3 regions of the Paenarthrobacter sp. CCNWLY172 genome follow, and region 1 is predicted to be linked to each of the others. Evidence: riboswitches for the same ligand, from Rfam matches in the RefSeq annotation. Region 1 holds a riboswitch; each other region holds the start of a gene.

What was found. Region 1 has a riboswitch for thiamine pyrophosphate ahead of thiO (glycine oxidase ThiO). Riboswitches for the same ligand answer to the same signal wherever they lie in the genome.
Region 2: another riboswitch for thiamine pyrophosphate. It lies ahead of thiC (phosphomethylpyrimidine synthase ThiC); the one in region 1 lies ahead of thiO (glycine oxidase ThiO).
Region 3: another riboswitch for thiamine pyrophosphate. It lies ahead of thiD (bifunctional hydroxymethylpyrimidine kinase/phosphomethylpyrimidine kinase); the one in region 1 lies ahead of thiO (glycine oxidase ThiO).

Annotation. Positions count from the first base shown of each region.
Region 1 covers NZ_JBBEGB010000003.1:27,398-32,311, reverse strand. Annotated here, with positions in the region: gene WBN73_RS05025 (hypothetical protein) at 1-10, shown strand, start outside; gene WBN73_RS05020 (4a-hydroxytetrahydrobiopterin dehydratase) at 93-428, opposite strand; gene WBN73_RS05015 (thiazole synthase) at 462-1,259, opposite strand; gene thiS (sulfur carrier protein ThiS) at 1,264-1,500, opposite strand; gene thiO (glycine oxidase ThiO) at 1,497-2,762, opposite strand; TPP riboswitch at 2,758-2,876, opposite strand; gene thiE (thiamine phosphate synthase) at 2,904-3,596, shown strand; gene WBN73_RS04995 (ferritin-like fold-containing protein) at 3,640-4,308, opposite strand; gene WBN73_RS04990 (TM2 domain-containing protein) at 4,464-4,914, shown strand, end outside.
Region 2 covers NZ_JBBEGB010000003.1:385,890-390,803, reverse strand. Annotated here, with positions in the region: gene WBN73_RS06600 (VOC family protein) at 1-749, opposite strand, end outside; gene WBN73_RS06595 (amidohydrolase family protein) at 827-1,909, opposite strand; TPP riboswitch at 1,994-2,101, shown strand; gene thiC (phosphomethylpyrimidine synthase ThiC) at 2,097-3,950, shown strand; gene WBN73_RS06585 (alpha/beta hydrolase) at 3,933-4,655, opposite strand; gene ffh (signal recognition particle protein) at 4,720-4,914, opposite strand, start outside.
Region 3 covers NZ_JBBEGB010000014.1:19,893-24,806, forward strand. Annotated here, with positions in the region: gene obgE (GTPase ObgE) at 1-363, opposite strand, end outside; gene rpmA (50S ribosomal protein L27) at 521-784, opposite strand; gene rplU (50S ribosomal protein L21) at 847-1,155, opposite strand; gene thiD (bifunctional hydroxymethylpyrimidine kinase/phosphomethylpyrimidine kinase) at 1,532-3,049, opposite strand; TPP riboswitch at 3,040-3,138, opposite strand; gene WBN73_RS18435 (Rne/Rng family ribonuclease) at 3,274-4,914, opposite strand, start outside.

The sequences.
Region 1 (4,914 bases):
CAAGCTCTAGCAGCAACAAGAACACACGACAGTGACCGCCGCCCTCGGGCGACGGTCACTGTCGCTTAAAGCCTTGTCACAATGGTTCGGGTTCAGGGTTCCGGATACCGCTCCGGCTGGGCGGTTGCACCCAGCGCCGCTGCGGCTTCACTCACGGAAGCCGCAGCGGTGATGTCGCGTTGGGTGACTTTTCCGCCTGCGTCGTGGGACAGGTACCGCAGGTGGACCCTGTTGTAGCGCCATTCCAGATCCGGATGGTGGTTTTGGTGTTCGGCGATTTCTCCGATCGCTGCAATGAGGGCCAGCGCTTCGGCCGCCGTCGGAGTTTTATAGACGGTTACCAGGCCGCCCTGGTACTTCCAGTCGCGTAGCTCCCGGAGGGCATCGTCGACATCCGCCTGGGTCAGATGGTCATGGTTCCCTGCCACTGCTGCTCCTTCTCCCGGAGACCCGGCGGACACTTAGAGAAACTCTGCCCGGCCCTCCATGGCCGACGACGCCAAAGCGTGCTCACGCCTCGGAATCCGTCCTGCCTGCTTGGCCAGCCTACCGGCGATCACGGCGTGCTTGAAGGCCTCACCCATTTGCACCGGGTTCTGCGCCCGGGTGACAGCGGTGGCCAGAAGCACGGCGTCGCAGCCCAATTCCATGGCGAGGGCAGCATCGGAGGCGGTTCCTATTCCGGCATCGAGCACCACGGGTACTGAGGCCCGGGACACGATGAGTTCAATGTTGTGCGGGTTCAGGATCCCCAGACCGGTTCCGATCGGCGAGCCCAGGGGCATCACTGCGGTGGCACCCAGGTTTTCGAGGCGCAGTGCCAGGACGGGATCATCGTTGGTATAGGCGAAGACTTTGAATCCACGGTTCACCAGCTGTTCCGTTGCCTCGACGAGTTCCACTGCGTCTGGAAGGAGCGTGTGTTCATCGGCGATGACTTCCAGCTTCACCCAGTCGGTTTCCAGTGCCTCGCGTGCCAGTTCAGCGGTCATCACGGCGTCTCTGGCAGTAAAGCAACCGGCGGTGTTGGGCAGCACCCGGATTCCGTGGTCCACCAGGAGTTGGAAGAGGGATCCTGTTTCAGCGGGTGAGTAGCGCCTCATGGCTACTGTGGTGAGCTCAGTCCCGGACGCCAGGAGCGCAGCGCCCAGACCGTCCAGGCTCGGGGCACCTCCCGTCCCCATGATCAGGCGGGATCCGAAGTGGACGCCGTCGATCACCAAGGCGTCAGTAATGACCTCTGTGTTTGCTGTCGTCATGATGTCAGCCTCCTTGGACTGCGGTAACAAGTTCGAGTTCATCCCCGTCGGCGAGCGCCGTTGCGGACCATTGGCTGCGTGGCACCACCTCGGAATTGCGGGCGACGGCGACGCCCAGCTTGCCACCGTCGGCTGCCTGTCCGCGGTGGTCCAGGGCGCGGCCGGTGACGGCCGTGACCAGGGTGCTGACTGAAGCATCCTCCGGCACGGCGTGATCGGATCCGTTGAGTTTGATGTTCATGCTGTTTCCTTGCTGGGAGCGTGTGCCGGCGTAAGCGCCCGCGCTGTGGATGAAGTGGCCGCGAAGCGGTCAGGGGAAAATGATGCCCACCGGGGGTCCGACGTGCCGTTGATCAGCCCGCCCACGATCCGTGCGGCCGCGGGCGTCAGGAGGACACCATGCCGGAAGAATCCTGTGGCGATCACCAGACCATCAACATCCCCCCGGGGGCCAACGACCCGTCCAAGCAGCGGTGCGTTGTCCGGAGTGCCGGGGCGGGCCCGGGCCGTTACTTCGAGCAGCTCAAGTTCCGCCACTGCGGGGACCAGGGCCTGGGCGTCCCGCAATAACTGGTAGACGCCCCCGGCTGAGACCGCGTTGGACGCTGCCGACAGTCCGTCCTCGCGCTGGGTGGCCCCGATGACTACAGTGCCGTCGTCCCGGGGCACGATGTAGACGGGCACTCCACGGACCATCCCGCGGACGGTGGAGGTGAGCAGGGGCCGGAGGTGTTCAGGCACCCGAAGCCTGAGGATGTCGCCATATACCGGCCGCAGGGGAAGGCTGAGCCCGTCGGGGAGCCCTTCCAGGTCTGCCGCACCCAGTCCGTTGGCGACCACCGTTTCGGTGGAGTGGACAGCGGCGCCGGACTCGAGTTCCACTCCTGAGACCCGCCCTCCGTCCCAGAGCAAGCGGCGCGCCGTGGAAGTCACGGCAAACCCATCGTCGGCGCCCGAAACCCACGTGGAGTCGCTGGCCGCGTGGCGTGCCAGTCCCGAGAGCAGGCATGCCGCCAGCTTGCGGGGATCGACCTGGTGGTCGGCGGGAACGTCGAAGGCACTGGAAATTTGGGGGCTGAGGAGGGGTTCGCGATCCCGGGCGTCGCGCAGGGACAACGGCTCGACCCCCAGTCCCGCAGCAAGCTGTACCGTACGGAGGTCTGCCAGTGCCCTGCGGTCCGCGGCATCGGCACCCACGGCAAGTGTCGGCGTCGTGCGGTATCCGGTGTCTTCCCCTCCGCGGGGCAGGCTTGCCGCGAAAGACGGCCACAGCCGGGACGATTCGAGCATCAACTCCAGGAGATCTTCCTCCTGGTAGTGAAATTCGCTCACGGGGGCAAGCATTCCGGCGGCAGCAAACGTAGCCCCCGAAGCCGGTGCGGGGTCGATCACCACCACGGAGCGGCCAAGTCGCCGCGCTTCGCGGGCGATGCCCAGCCCGATGACGCCGCCGCCAATGACGGCCACGTCGGCCTGGAGCGGGGTTTGGCGGGGAACTGCCATTGCGCGTTTCCTTCCCTACGCCGGTACTAGCCGGATCAGGTCAAGCGGTCGGCTCTTAAGCCCTCTCAGCCGGACAGTCATATGACGAACGTCGCGGCTCCCGCAGTACGTGCCCAGTTTAGAGGAACTACTCTGGGTTCCATGACCCAGACTGATGCCCTCGCCACCGCCCGCTTGTATCTGTGCACCGATGCACGGAAACGGCAAGGCGATTTTGAAGACTTTGTGGACGCCGCGTTCGAGGGCGGTGTGGACATCATCCAGCTGCGCGACAAGACCCTCGAAGCTGCCGAGGAATTGGAGTTGCTGGCGGTCCTGCAGGGAGTTGCGCAACGTCATGGACGGCTGTGGGCTGTCAACGATCGAGCCGACGTTGCCAGTGTTTCCGGGGCTCCGGTGTTCCACATCGGGCAAAAGGACCTCCCGTTGAAGGTGGCCCGGACATTGCTTCCGGAGTCCGTCACGATCGGTCTTTCCACCCACTCCCCCGAGCAGGTGAATGCCGCCATCGCGGCATCACCGGGACAGGGGGGCCTGGACTATTTCTGTGTAGGACCCGTCTGGGCGACACCCACCAAACCCGGCCGCGAAGCCGTGGGACTGGACTTGGTCACATATGCCGCAGAAGCGAGCAAGCGTGCAGTCGAGACCACCGACGGCGCCGTGAACCTGCCATGGTTCGCCATCGGAGGGATCGATCTCAGCAACGTAGAGCAGGTGCGGGCCGCAGGAGCCACCCGGATCGTCGTGGTCCGCGCCATCACCGAGGCTTCGGATCCGACGACGGCAGCCAAGTCGCTGCTGGAGGCGCTGGAGGCGCTGGACGCAGCTTGAGCCTGGCCGTTGGAGCCTTTCAGGCATAAGCCCGGTCATACCGCTAGGCAGTGAGGCCCAGCGCCGTCATCCGGCGGGCATGACGCCCGGCGAGCTCGCCTGTCAGTCTTTTAATTGCGGCGCGGGCATCGCCACCACTTTTTAGTGCCGGCCCCAACTGTGGGTGCTCAGTCCCTACCCTCTGCGCCTGTGTCAGCGCTTCCCCCACCAGCCGGCGGCCCCACAACGCCAGCCGTGAGGCCAGTCGTGGGTCATCGGCCAAGGCCCGCCGCAGCAGGACACGAAGTACCTCGGTTGCCTGGTCGGGGGAGGCAACCCGGTCCACGAACTGCTGCGTTGTTCCATCGAGGAAAGTGGCGACAGCCCGGTAGAAGTCCGAGGAAACGGTGTCGATGACGTATGCCTTCATCACAGATTCGAACCAGTCCCCGGGCTTGGTGCGTTCATGGAAGTGGTCAAAGGAACGCTGGAACGGCAGCATGGCTTCCTCCGGATCGAGGCCCATTACAGCGAGCCGATCGCTCAGCAGCGCGAAGTTTCCGTACGCACCGACGGCAATTTTTGCCAGCACTGAACGGTCATGGAGTGTGGGGGCGTATCGGGAATCGAACGAAAGCCGGCCGAAAGCCGACAACTCGCCGTAGGCCATGGCGCCCAGGAGTCCCGCGGCGAGTTGTCCGGCAGAAGGTGCGACGTCCGTCGAAGTGCCCATAATCCAAGACTATCCCCGGCTCTCCACACCCCGCCCGCGGAGATTGCCTTCAGCAGCGTTGGTCCCACTAGGCTGACTGGAAGTGAGTTGACTGTCTGGCCTGCCCGCAGGCCGCGTGTCCTCCTCCTCGCACCCACTCCCCCGAAGGATGATCAATGACTAATCCGAGCTACCCGCCCGCGCCCCACAACGGGAACGGTGCCCCACCAGTTCCCCCTGCACCCGGTGCTTTCGACGCCCAGTACCAAGGCGGACCCCAGACGTACCAGTCCGGCCCGGATTCCAGCCCTTATGGTGTTCCCGGCACGGGTACTCCGGCCAAGTCCTTCATGGTCACGTGGATCCTCTCCTTGCTCCTTGGTGGCCTCGGTGTTGACCGCTTTTACTTGGGAAAGATCGGGACCGGCATTGCCAAACTGCTCACTGCGGGCGGACTCGGCATCTGGTCCATCGTGGACCTCATCATCACGCTGACCGGCAACGCACGGGATAAGGAAGGCCGCCCGCTGCAGGGTTATCCGGAAAACAAGAAGAAGGCCTGGATCATCACGCTCGTTGTCTGGTTCGCCGGCCTGGTTGTTGGGATCGTGTCCACGGTGTTGTCTT
Region 2 (4,914 bases), 360 kb from region 1:
TCGGGGACCTCAATGAGCACTTCCCCCAGGCCCAGCGTGTCCTTGCGGGGCCCGGCGCCACGGCTGTTCCACACGTTCATGGCCATGTGGTGGTGGTAGCCGCCGGCGGAAACGAACAACGCCTGGCCATGCCAGCCCGCGGTCCGCTCAAAGCCCAGGGTTTCCACGTAGAAATGCTGGGCAGTTCCGACGTCACCGACTTGCAGGTGGACGTGTCCAATTCCGGCCGCTGCCTCGCGCTGCCCTGTCACCGCGGCTTCACTCAGGTGCTGCTCGAGGTATCGCTGCGGAGGCAAGGCAACATTGTCCATCACCACATTCCTGCCATCCCACTGCCAGAGTTCACGCGGCTTGTCGTAGTAGAGCTCAATGCCATTGCCTTCAGGATCGGTAAAGTAGAACGCTTCGCTGACCAGATGGTCGGCACTGCCCGCGAAAGCTCGGGGCTCGTACTCGGCGGCGGTAGCAATGGTGGCGGCCAATGAAGGCTGGTCGTCGAACAGAATGGCCGTGTGAAACAGGCCAGCCTCCCCACGGCCTGGAATCTGGAGACCGGACGCCGGGGCAAGATGCACCACGGGCTTTCCGAGCCGCCCCAGGTAGAGCCCGCCATCCTGCTCGGCCACGACGTCAAGGCCAAGGGCACGCTGATAGTAGTCGCTCATGACAGCCATGTCGCCGACCTTGAGCATGACGGTGCCCATGGTCAGTTCGGCAGGCAGAAGATCCTGGCTGAGTGGTGTGGTCATGTGACGCTCCCGGGTTCGAGGTGCCGCTCATCAGCACCTTTCTACTTCTCTAAATTAGTTGAAGCTTCAATTTATTCCTAACGGACCAGTGAACCGCCCAGCACGATGTGTTTGAGGCTGGAAACAGTTTCCAGCTCGATCCTGGGATCCTCGGAGCACAACACGACGTCGGCACCCGCCCCTTCGCTGATGCCCTCGGCCCCCAGCCACTCCCGGGCACGCCACGCCGCGGCGTCCAGGACCGCGGCCGGCGGCAGGCCGGCGTCGTGCAGTTCCTTCATTTCGTCTGCGATCCTGCCGTGCTTGATCACGCTGCCGGCGTCTGTGCCCGCATAAATGGCCACGCCTGACTCAAAGGCCTCCAACACCCGCTCGCGCCGACGCTCCCAAAGCCGCACCATGTGGTCCGCATAGTCAGGAAACTTTGGGGCAGCCTGGGCAGCAATGTCCGGGAAAGTCGCAATGTTGACCAAGGTGGGAACGATCGGCACGGACTGCTCCACCAAGCGCGGAATGTGTCGCGACAGCAGGCCCGTGGCATGTTCGATGCAGTCGATGCCTGCATCGAGCATGTCGTCCACTGTGTCCTCGGCAAAGCAGTGGGCCGTCACCCGGGCACCTTCATCGTGGGCGGCAGCGATGGCATCCTTGACGATTTTGGCGGGGAAAGAGGCAGCGAGGTCACCCACGCCACGGTCGATCCAGTCCCCCACCAACTTGACCCACCCGTCTCCATCCCGCGCTGCCTTCCGGACGGTCTCCACGAGTTGGCCGGGTTCGACTTCATGCCCCAAACCGCGGAGGTACCGCCGGCTCCGGGCAATGTGCCTACCTGCCCGGATCAACCGGGGAACGTCCGCACGTTGCTGGACCCAACGGGTGTCACTTGGTGATCCGGCATCCCGTATCAGCAGAGTCCCGGCGTCGAGGTCAGCGTGGGCCTGCGCAAGGGTGGTCCGCTCGTCAACGGCGCCACCCACACCCAAACCGATGTGGCAGTGGGCATCAACGAAACCCGGGAGGACCCAGCCATCCAACACCAGGTCCGGTGTGGCCGTGGGGCGTTCGAACGTCAGGACTCCGTCAACAGACCACATCCCTTGGCGCTCTTCGTCCGCCGAGACAAGCACAGATCCGCTGAATTCGATGATGGTGGCCATATCAAAAGCCTAGTCCGCAGCGGCGTCCTGGACGCTGGTTCGTTCATGTGACTGGGTGCCCGTTGTGAGCTGTGGTAGCTTCATCTACGACCACACGGGGGCCCCTGCAGGGGCTGAGATCGGACTGATGCAGTCTGCGACCGTTGAACCTGTCCGGGTAATGCCGGCGAAGGAAGTGAGTAATCCTTTGAGCACCACAAAAACACAGCACAGCCCTGCCCAAAACCGGTCCGGCTCCAGCGCAAGGACGCCGGAATCTGTGACCCAGTCGCTGACATCCCATTCATTGGCCTACCTGGAGGACCCCGACCACGGGATCCGGGTGCCCGTCACCGAGATCGCCTTGGAACCGTCTCCCAACGGCACAGCCAACCCGGCGTTCCAGGTGTACCGCACTGCGGGCCCCGGCAGTGATCCCGTTGTGGGACTTGAGCCTTTCCGCGCTCCATGGATCGAAGCCCGCGGTGACACCGTGGCTTACCGCGGACGGGAGCGAAACCTGCTGGACGACGGCAAGTCAGCGGTGCGGCGCGGGGAAGCATCAGCAGAGTGGAAGGGCACCCAACCGGTGCCCCGCCGCGCCGTCGAAGGTAAAACCGTCACGCAGATGCACTACGCCAAGCAGGGCACGGTGACTCCCGAGATGCAGTTCGTCGCGTTGCGGGAAAACTGTGACGTTGAGCTGGTCCGCAGCGAAGTTGCCGCAGGACGGGCGATCATTCCGAACAACATCAACCACCCCGAGTCAGAACCGATGATCATCGGCAAAGCCTTCCTGGTGAAAATTAACGCCAACATCGGCAACTCAGCAGTGACGAGCTCCATCGCGGAAGAGGTGGACAAGCTGCAGTGGGCCACTCAATGGGGTGCCGATACCGTCATGGATCTCTCCACTGGGGACGACATCCACACCACCCGGGAGTGGATCATCCGCAACTCCCCGGTCCCGATCGGGACGGTCCCCATCTACCAGGCGCTGGAGAAAGTCAACGGCGAGGCGAACAAGCTGACGTGGGAGATTTTCCGGGACACTGTGATCGAGCAATGTGAGCAGGGCGTGGACTACATGACCATCCACGCCGGCGTGCTCCTGCGCTATGTGCCGTTGACCGCCAACCGGGTCACGGGAATTGTCTCCCGTGGCGGGTCGATCATGGCGGGTTGGTGCCTGGCGCACCACCAGGAGAACTTCCTCTACACGCACTTTGACGAGCTCTGCGAAATCTTCGCCCAGTACGACGTCGCCTTCTCCCTGGGCGACGGCCTGCGCCCGGGTGCAACCGCCGATGCCAATGACGCAGCCCAGTTCGCCGAATTGGATACCCTCGCCGAGCTGACACAGCGGGCGTGGGAGTTCGATGTGCAGGTGATGGTGGAAGGACCTGGCCACGTGCCGTTCCACCTGGTCCGGGAAAATGTGGAACGCCAGCAGGAACTGTGCAAGGGAGCCCCTTTCTACACCCTTGGGCCCTTGGTCACGGATGTCGCTCCTGGTTATGACCACATCACCTCAGCCATCGGCGCCACCGAGATTGCCAGGTACGGCACCGCCATGCTGTGTTACGTGACCCCCAAGGAACATTTGGGCCTTCCCAATAAGGACGACGTCAAGACCGGTGTCATCACGTACAAGATCGCAGCCCACGCCGCCGACCTGGCCAAGGGCCATCCCGGGGCCCACGAGCGGGACGATGCCTTGTCCAAGGCCAGATTCGAGTTCCGTTGGCGTGACCAGTTTGCCCTCTCCTTGGACCCCGTCACAGCAGAAGCCTTCCACGACGAAACGCTGCCGGCGGAACCGGCCAAGACCGCCCATTTCTGTTCCATGTGCGGCCCCAAGTTCTGTTCGATGCGCATCAGCCAGGACATCCGTGACGAATACGGATCAGAAGAGGCGCAGACAGCCATTGCGGAAATGTACAGCGGCATGCGCGGAAAGAGCCAGGAATTCCTGGCATCTGGCGGAAAGGTCTATTTGCCGGAACTGCAGGTACCCGGCAGCCCGGACACATTTGAGGCCGGCTCAGGAAGCCTGAACTGACATGGCCCGTCCGACGTCACCAACAAACGATCGGATGATGTGATCCCCGTCCACTGAATCCTGGGGCCGGTGCCCTCCCGCAGCAACACGGCGGAGGGCTCCGGTTTCCTGGAGGTAACCGGCAATTTCCTCATACAGGGGTTCCCAGCCACCCGTGAGGACCAACGTGGGGACACCGGGCACGATGTGCAGCGGGGCCTCCCAAGGCGGGGCCTGGAGCCTGAGCCTGCGGGCTGAACGGCGCGCTTCGGGAGTATCCAGTCCCCCCGTTTCGGCAGAAAACGCCCGGCGGTAGTACTCACGTTGGTAGTCGGCGTCGTTGAGCTGGCTCCGTACATCGAACAGGGGTTCCATAAGGGCCCGATGGGAGGCTGTGGCCGGAAGCTCGGCTGTCAGGGACAAACAAGCAGGCTCAACCAAGCTCAGCGAGTGCACCAGGTCCGGACGTTCTATGGCAGCCAGCATGGCGGAGATGGCACCTTGCTCGTGCGCTACGACGTGGCCGCCACCCGTATCCGCCAGGGAATTGATGACAATGGCAACGTCCGCGGCAACGCTCGATCCCACGGGTTCTGCTGCAACGTCAAAGCCATGCCGGCGCAGGAACAGCGCGTCATAAGCGAGGGCCATGCCGTGCTGTTTCGGCCATGCCGCAGCACCAAAGCTGCCCAGGCCGTGAACGAAGACTACGCGCTGCTTATGCATTGGTTCAGCCTATTCCACGGCCCTGACATCCCAACTGCGACGCGGTGGGGATGTCAGCCGCGGCCTATTTGCCGAGGAACTTATCGAAGCCCTTGGGAAGGTTGAGCGATGAGGGATCGAACTCTGCCGCGCCTTGGCCGAAAGCGGCACCCGACGGTGCTGCCGAGGCTGCGTTCGCCCGCTTGGCTTCGGCATCGCGCAGTTCCTGTGCTGCTTTGGCAGGGTTGCCTGAACGCGCCTTCTTCTTGGGCGCATTCTT
Region 3 (4,914 bases), on a different contig from region 1:
GCCGCCGGCAGCTGCGACGTATTCAGTACCCTCACCCACGAGGTCGGCCAGGACTTCGCCGTCCTTGGTCTTAACGACGGTGCCGTCCGGGACCGGAAGAACCAGGGTCTCGCCGTTCTTGCCACCGCGCCAGTCGCCCATGCCCGGGCCACCATTGGTGGCGTGGCGGTGGGGTGCATGGTGGTAGTCCAGCAGCGTGGTGGTCTGGGCGGACACCCGGAGGATGACATCCCCGCCATTGCCGCCGTTGCCGCCGTCGGGGCCACCGAGGGGCTTGAACTTCTCCCGCTTTACAGAGACACAGCCGTGGCCGCCGGTTCCGCCGGATACGTGCAGGACTACCCGGTCTACAAAGCTCGCCACGTGGATCTCCTCAGTTGCTGTCTTACTTACAGCGTTTGTTGCTGTTGCCAGCGCTGTTGCAAAACCAGTGCGCTAAAGCGCCCTAGTCGATTGTAATGCGGTTAAAAGAACGGTGGAGCGGGCCGTTTGGCCCGCTCCACCGGTTCAGAACTTGTTGTTACTCTGCAGCTGCAGCAGCAACGATGTTCACTACGCGACGTCCGCGGCGAGTACCAAACTCAACCGAGCCGGCCTGCAGGGCGAACAGGGTGTCGTCGCCACCGCGACCAACGCCTGCACCGGGGTGGAAGTGCGTGCCACGCTGGCGAACGATGATTTCGCCTGCGGAGACTACCTGACCACCGAAGCGCTTGACGCCCAGGTACTGTGCGTTGGAGTCACGACCGTTGCGAGTGGAACTCGCGCCTTTTTTGTGTGCCATGTGAAATGCCTGCCTCTAAATTTCTGGGGAAACTGAAAAACCTGAACAGCGGGTAACGAAAGTTACGCGATGCTGGTGATCTTGATCTTGGTCAGTTCCTGACGGTGACCCTGACGCTTCCGGTAGCCGGTCTTGTTCTTGAACTTCTGGATGACGATCTTCGGACCACGGAGGTCTTCGAGGATCTCAGCCGTCACCTTGACGTTGGCCAGTTCCGCAGCTGCGGAGGTGACCTTATCGCCGTCAACCAGGAGCAAGGCGGGCAGCTCAAGCGTGCTGCCGGCTCCACCGGGGACGCGGTTAAGCGTTACGTAGTCTCCAACGGAAACTTTTTCTTGGCGGCCGCCTGCGCGGACAATCGCGTACACCACTTGGGTACTCACTTCTCTCGACGTTTATAACTAAATTTGCGTGCGGAACCTGGAACCGAAATCAGGCTTGGTTCGCGCTGTGCCTCAACGCCGTGGACTTCTGATCGAAGTCCGCGAGTCATCCCTTGAACAATTCCAAGGGGCATAACCCAAGTGTTGGCGTAAGCACCGAAGATCAAGATTACGCTAGTTTGACCCTCGGCTGCAAATGAGGCCGGGTCCGGAGGCTACCACGTGACTTGCATCACCAGTTGTAACGGACTCTCCCGGCACCGTGCCCATACAGCCTACAGGGTTTGGGGCGATTAACGTGATTTGACCCGCGACGCGCTGGGGCGGTTAGAAACCCGGAGATAAAAAGTCCGGGCAGGAACGGTCAGGCGAACAGCCGGGGAGCGTCGAAGAATGCAGTTTCGTAGCGGCAGGACTGGGCAAAAGCCTCCACCATTGATGCCCGCTCCCCCTCGGAAGCTGCCGCTGCAGCGGCGTCCGTGAAATTGATCGCATTCCTGGTGGCTGCAGCAAACTCTTCATCGGCGTAAGTCCTGAGCCAGTCCGCGTAGGGATGCGCCGCCGGGGATCCCGCCTCCACGAACGATGCATGGAGCCGCTGGCCCACCTCTGCGTAGAGCCAGTAGCACGGCAGGATGGCCGCCAGCACCACGGAGTAGCTGCCGGTGGCCGAGGACGCCAGCAGGTGGTCCACGTAGGACTTCGTGACGGGTCCGGTCACCGAGGATGCCTCTCGGGTGCTGAGCCAGTTCCTGTGCAGTTCCGATTCGACCTCAAGGCACTGCTGTGACGCTTTGGCCCAGAACAGTTGCTCCTCCTCCGTGGGGGCAAGGGCGCCCGCACGCGCCAGGACCCTGGAATACCCGTTGAGGTAGAGGGCATCCTGCGCGAGGTAGTAATTGAACGCAGCCTCCGGGAGGTCGCCCGATTGCAGGCCGTCAATAAAGCTGAGCTTGTAGATTGCCTCGAGCTCCGGAGCAGCTTCCTTCCACAGCGCCGCGGCGAATTGCCCCGGCCTCAGGACCTGATGGTGGTGGAAATGGTGGACCGGCCCGTTTCCCTGGCCTACGTCGAGGCTGTCCGAATGCAGCAGCGCCTGAAGCAACCACGGCTTGACTTCGCGCAGGGAAGCTTCCCAATCGCCGGTGCGGGCCTGGACCGTGGCCAGAGCCGACGACAACGAACAGCCCGTGCCGTGGCTGTTCTTCGTTTCCACGCGGGGTCCGGCTACCTCGATGACGTCCTGCCGCAGGAGGCCGCTGGTGTTAACCAGGGCATCCGGGCATTCCGCCCCTGCCAGGTGTCCGCCCTTCACCAGGACCGTGGTGCCGCACTCAGCAGCCAGTCGCTTGCCCTGGTTCAACGCCGAATCCCAGTCAGCAGCTTCAGGCTCCCCCAACAGCATGGCAAGCTCCGGGAGGTTCGGGGTAATAAGGTCCGCCAACGGCAGCAGAGCGCGCAGGGCCTGCTCGGCAGACCCCCGCAGGAGGCGGTCGCCGCTGGTGGCCACCATCACCGGGTCAAGGACCACGACGCCGGGACGCACCGACTCAAGCCAGCTGCGGACCTCATCGATCACCGCAGCGTCACCCAGCATGCCGATCTTGACGGCATCGATGGCGATGTCCGTGCTGATGGACTCCAACTGCTGTCGCAGGAACTCCACCGGAGGAACATGGACAGCACTGACGCCCAGCGTGTTTTGGGCCGTCAACGCGGTGATCGCCGCCATGCCGTAGCCGCCCTGCGCAGCAATGCTCTTCAGGTCAGCCTGGATACCGGCACCGCCGGAGGGGTCCGAGCCCGCGATACTCAGTACGCGGGGCGTTTCCCGGCCGCAAACAGCCAGAGGGTACACAGAAGAATACGACGATGACGTCATGGGGACATCCCTTCGCCGGTGCTAACCGGACAGGTTCAACGGGTCTGGATCTCAGCCGGGCCCTATGCCCGGCACCCCGTGTCAATCCCCAGCGTAGCCGGGAAGCAGCACGGCCCGGGAACTGCACTCCGCAGAAGACCGGTTATGACCGCTGTGAGCAGACAGCAAAGGGCCCCGCAGTACCCGCCTGTGGCGGTTACTGCGGGGCCCTTGCGGATCGGGTCCTAGAGCTCCGAAGCGGGAACACCAACCCCAAGGATGATGGGTTCCTCGGACGCTGCCTTCTTGGCAGGCTCCGCCGGTGCTTTGGCCTGGTGTGCAGTTCCACGCGCTGCGGTAGCAGTTACCTCGTGGTGCTCAACGCTGGTCTCGTTGGCTGCACCCTGGGCGCGGCTCGCACTGCGGTTGCGGCGCCCCCGGCGGGACTTCGACGCCGAAGCAGCTTCAGGGTCCTCGTCCACGGGCCCCGCCACGGCGGCTGCAGGTGCAGCGGCTGCCTTGGAAGGAACCACGGTTTCGGGCTTCGCCTCGGGTGCTGCGCCAAGGTGGGAGAACGCTTCGGCCAGGAGATCCAGGCTCATGGCAGGCTTGGCGGCAGGCGGTTCCTCGTGGTGTTCCCCGAAAGGCAAGGCCACTTCTTCGCCGCCGAATCGCAGAACCGGTGTGGACCGTGTGTCACGAACCGATGCTTCCCGGTCTGATTCGGGGTCGGAGTGCTCTCCAGCCTCCGGCTGTGATGCGGCAGGCGCCTGGTGCTGGCCGGCCGCCCGTGCCTGCTCTTCTGCACGGTGAACTTCGTCATCGTGGAGGTGGGCAGCGTGGGCGGCAGCAGCGATCGTCGCCAGCGCAGCGCGGGTTGCCTCTGCCTTGGCCTGCTTGGCAGGATCCTGCGGCTCGGAAGCCGCGGGAGGTGCGGCAGGGGCGGAAGCAGTGCTGTGGACCTGCGCGGGAGCCTCGGCGACAGCCTGTCCCCCGCCCTTGCCACGGCGGCGCTTGCGTTCTGTTCGGGCTGTGGGTTGCTGCGCCTCAGTGTGGGGGCGGTGGTGCTCGGCAGCCACAACGTTGGCGCGACGGTGCTCCACCGGTTCATCGTGGGTGACCACGCCGCGGCCTGCACAGTGCTCGCACTGCTCACCGAAGACCTCAAGGAGGCCGGTACCCATGCGCTTGCGGGTCATCTGGACAAGGCCCAGTGACGTCACTTCAGCCACTTGGTGCTTGGTGCGGTCGCGGCCAAGGCACTCAACCATACGGCGGAGGACGAGGTCGCGGTTGGACTCAAGGACCATGTCGATGAAGTCGATGACAATGATGCCGCCGATGTCACGCAGGCGAAGCTGGCGAACTACTTCCTCAGCAGCTTCGAGGTTGTTCTTGGTGACGGTTTCTTCAAGGTTTCCACCGCTGCCGGTGAACTTACCGGTATTGACGTCCACCACGGTCATGGCTTCGGTGCGGTCGATGACCAGCGAACCACCGGATGGGAGGAAGACCTTGCGTTCCAGTGCCTTGTGGATCTGCTCGTCAATGCGCCAGGCACCGAAGATGTCCTGGTCCTTGGTCCACTTCTCGAGGCGGCCCACAAGGTCGGGGGCAACGTAGGTTACGTAAGCCTCAATGGTGTCCCAGGCGTCGTCGCCGGAAACGATCAGTTTGGAGAAGTCTTCATTGAAGACGTCACGGACCACCTTGATGGTCAGGTCGGGTTCGCCGTAGAGCAGTTCCGGTGCCAGGACCTTGGTGGAGGAGGCCTGGCCTTCGATGCCTTCCCACTGGGCGCGCAGGCGGTTGATGTCATGCGTCAGTTCTTCTTCCGACGCACCTTCAGCAGCCGTGCGGACAATGACGCCGGCGTTTTCCGGCAA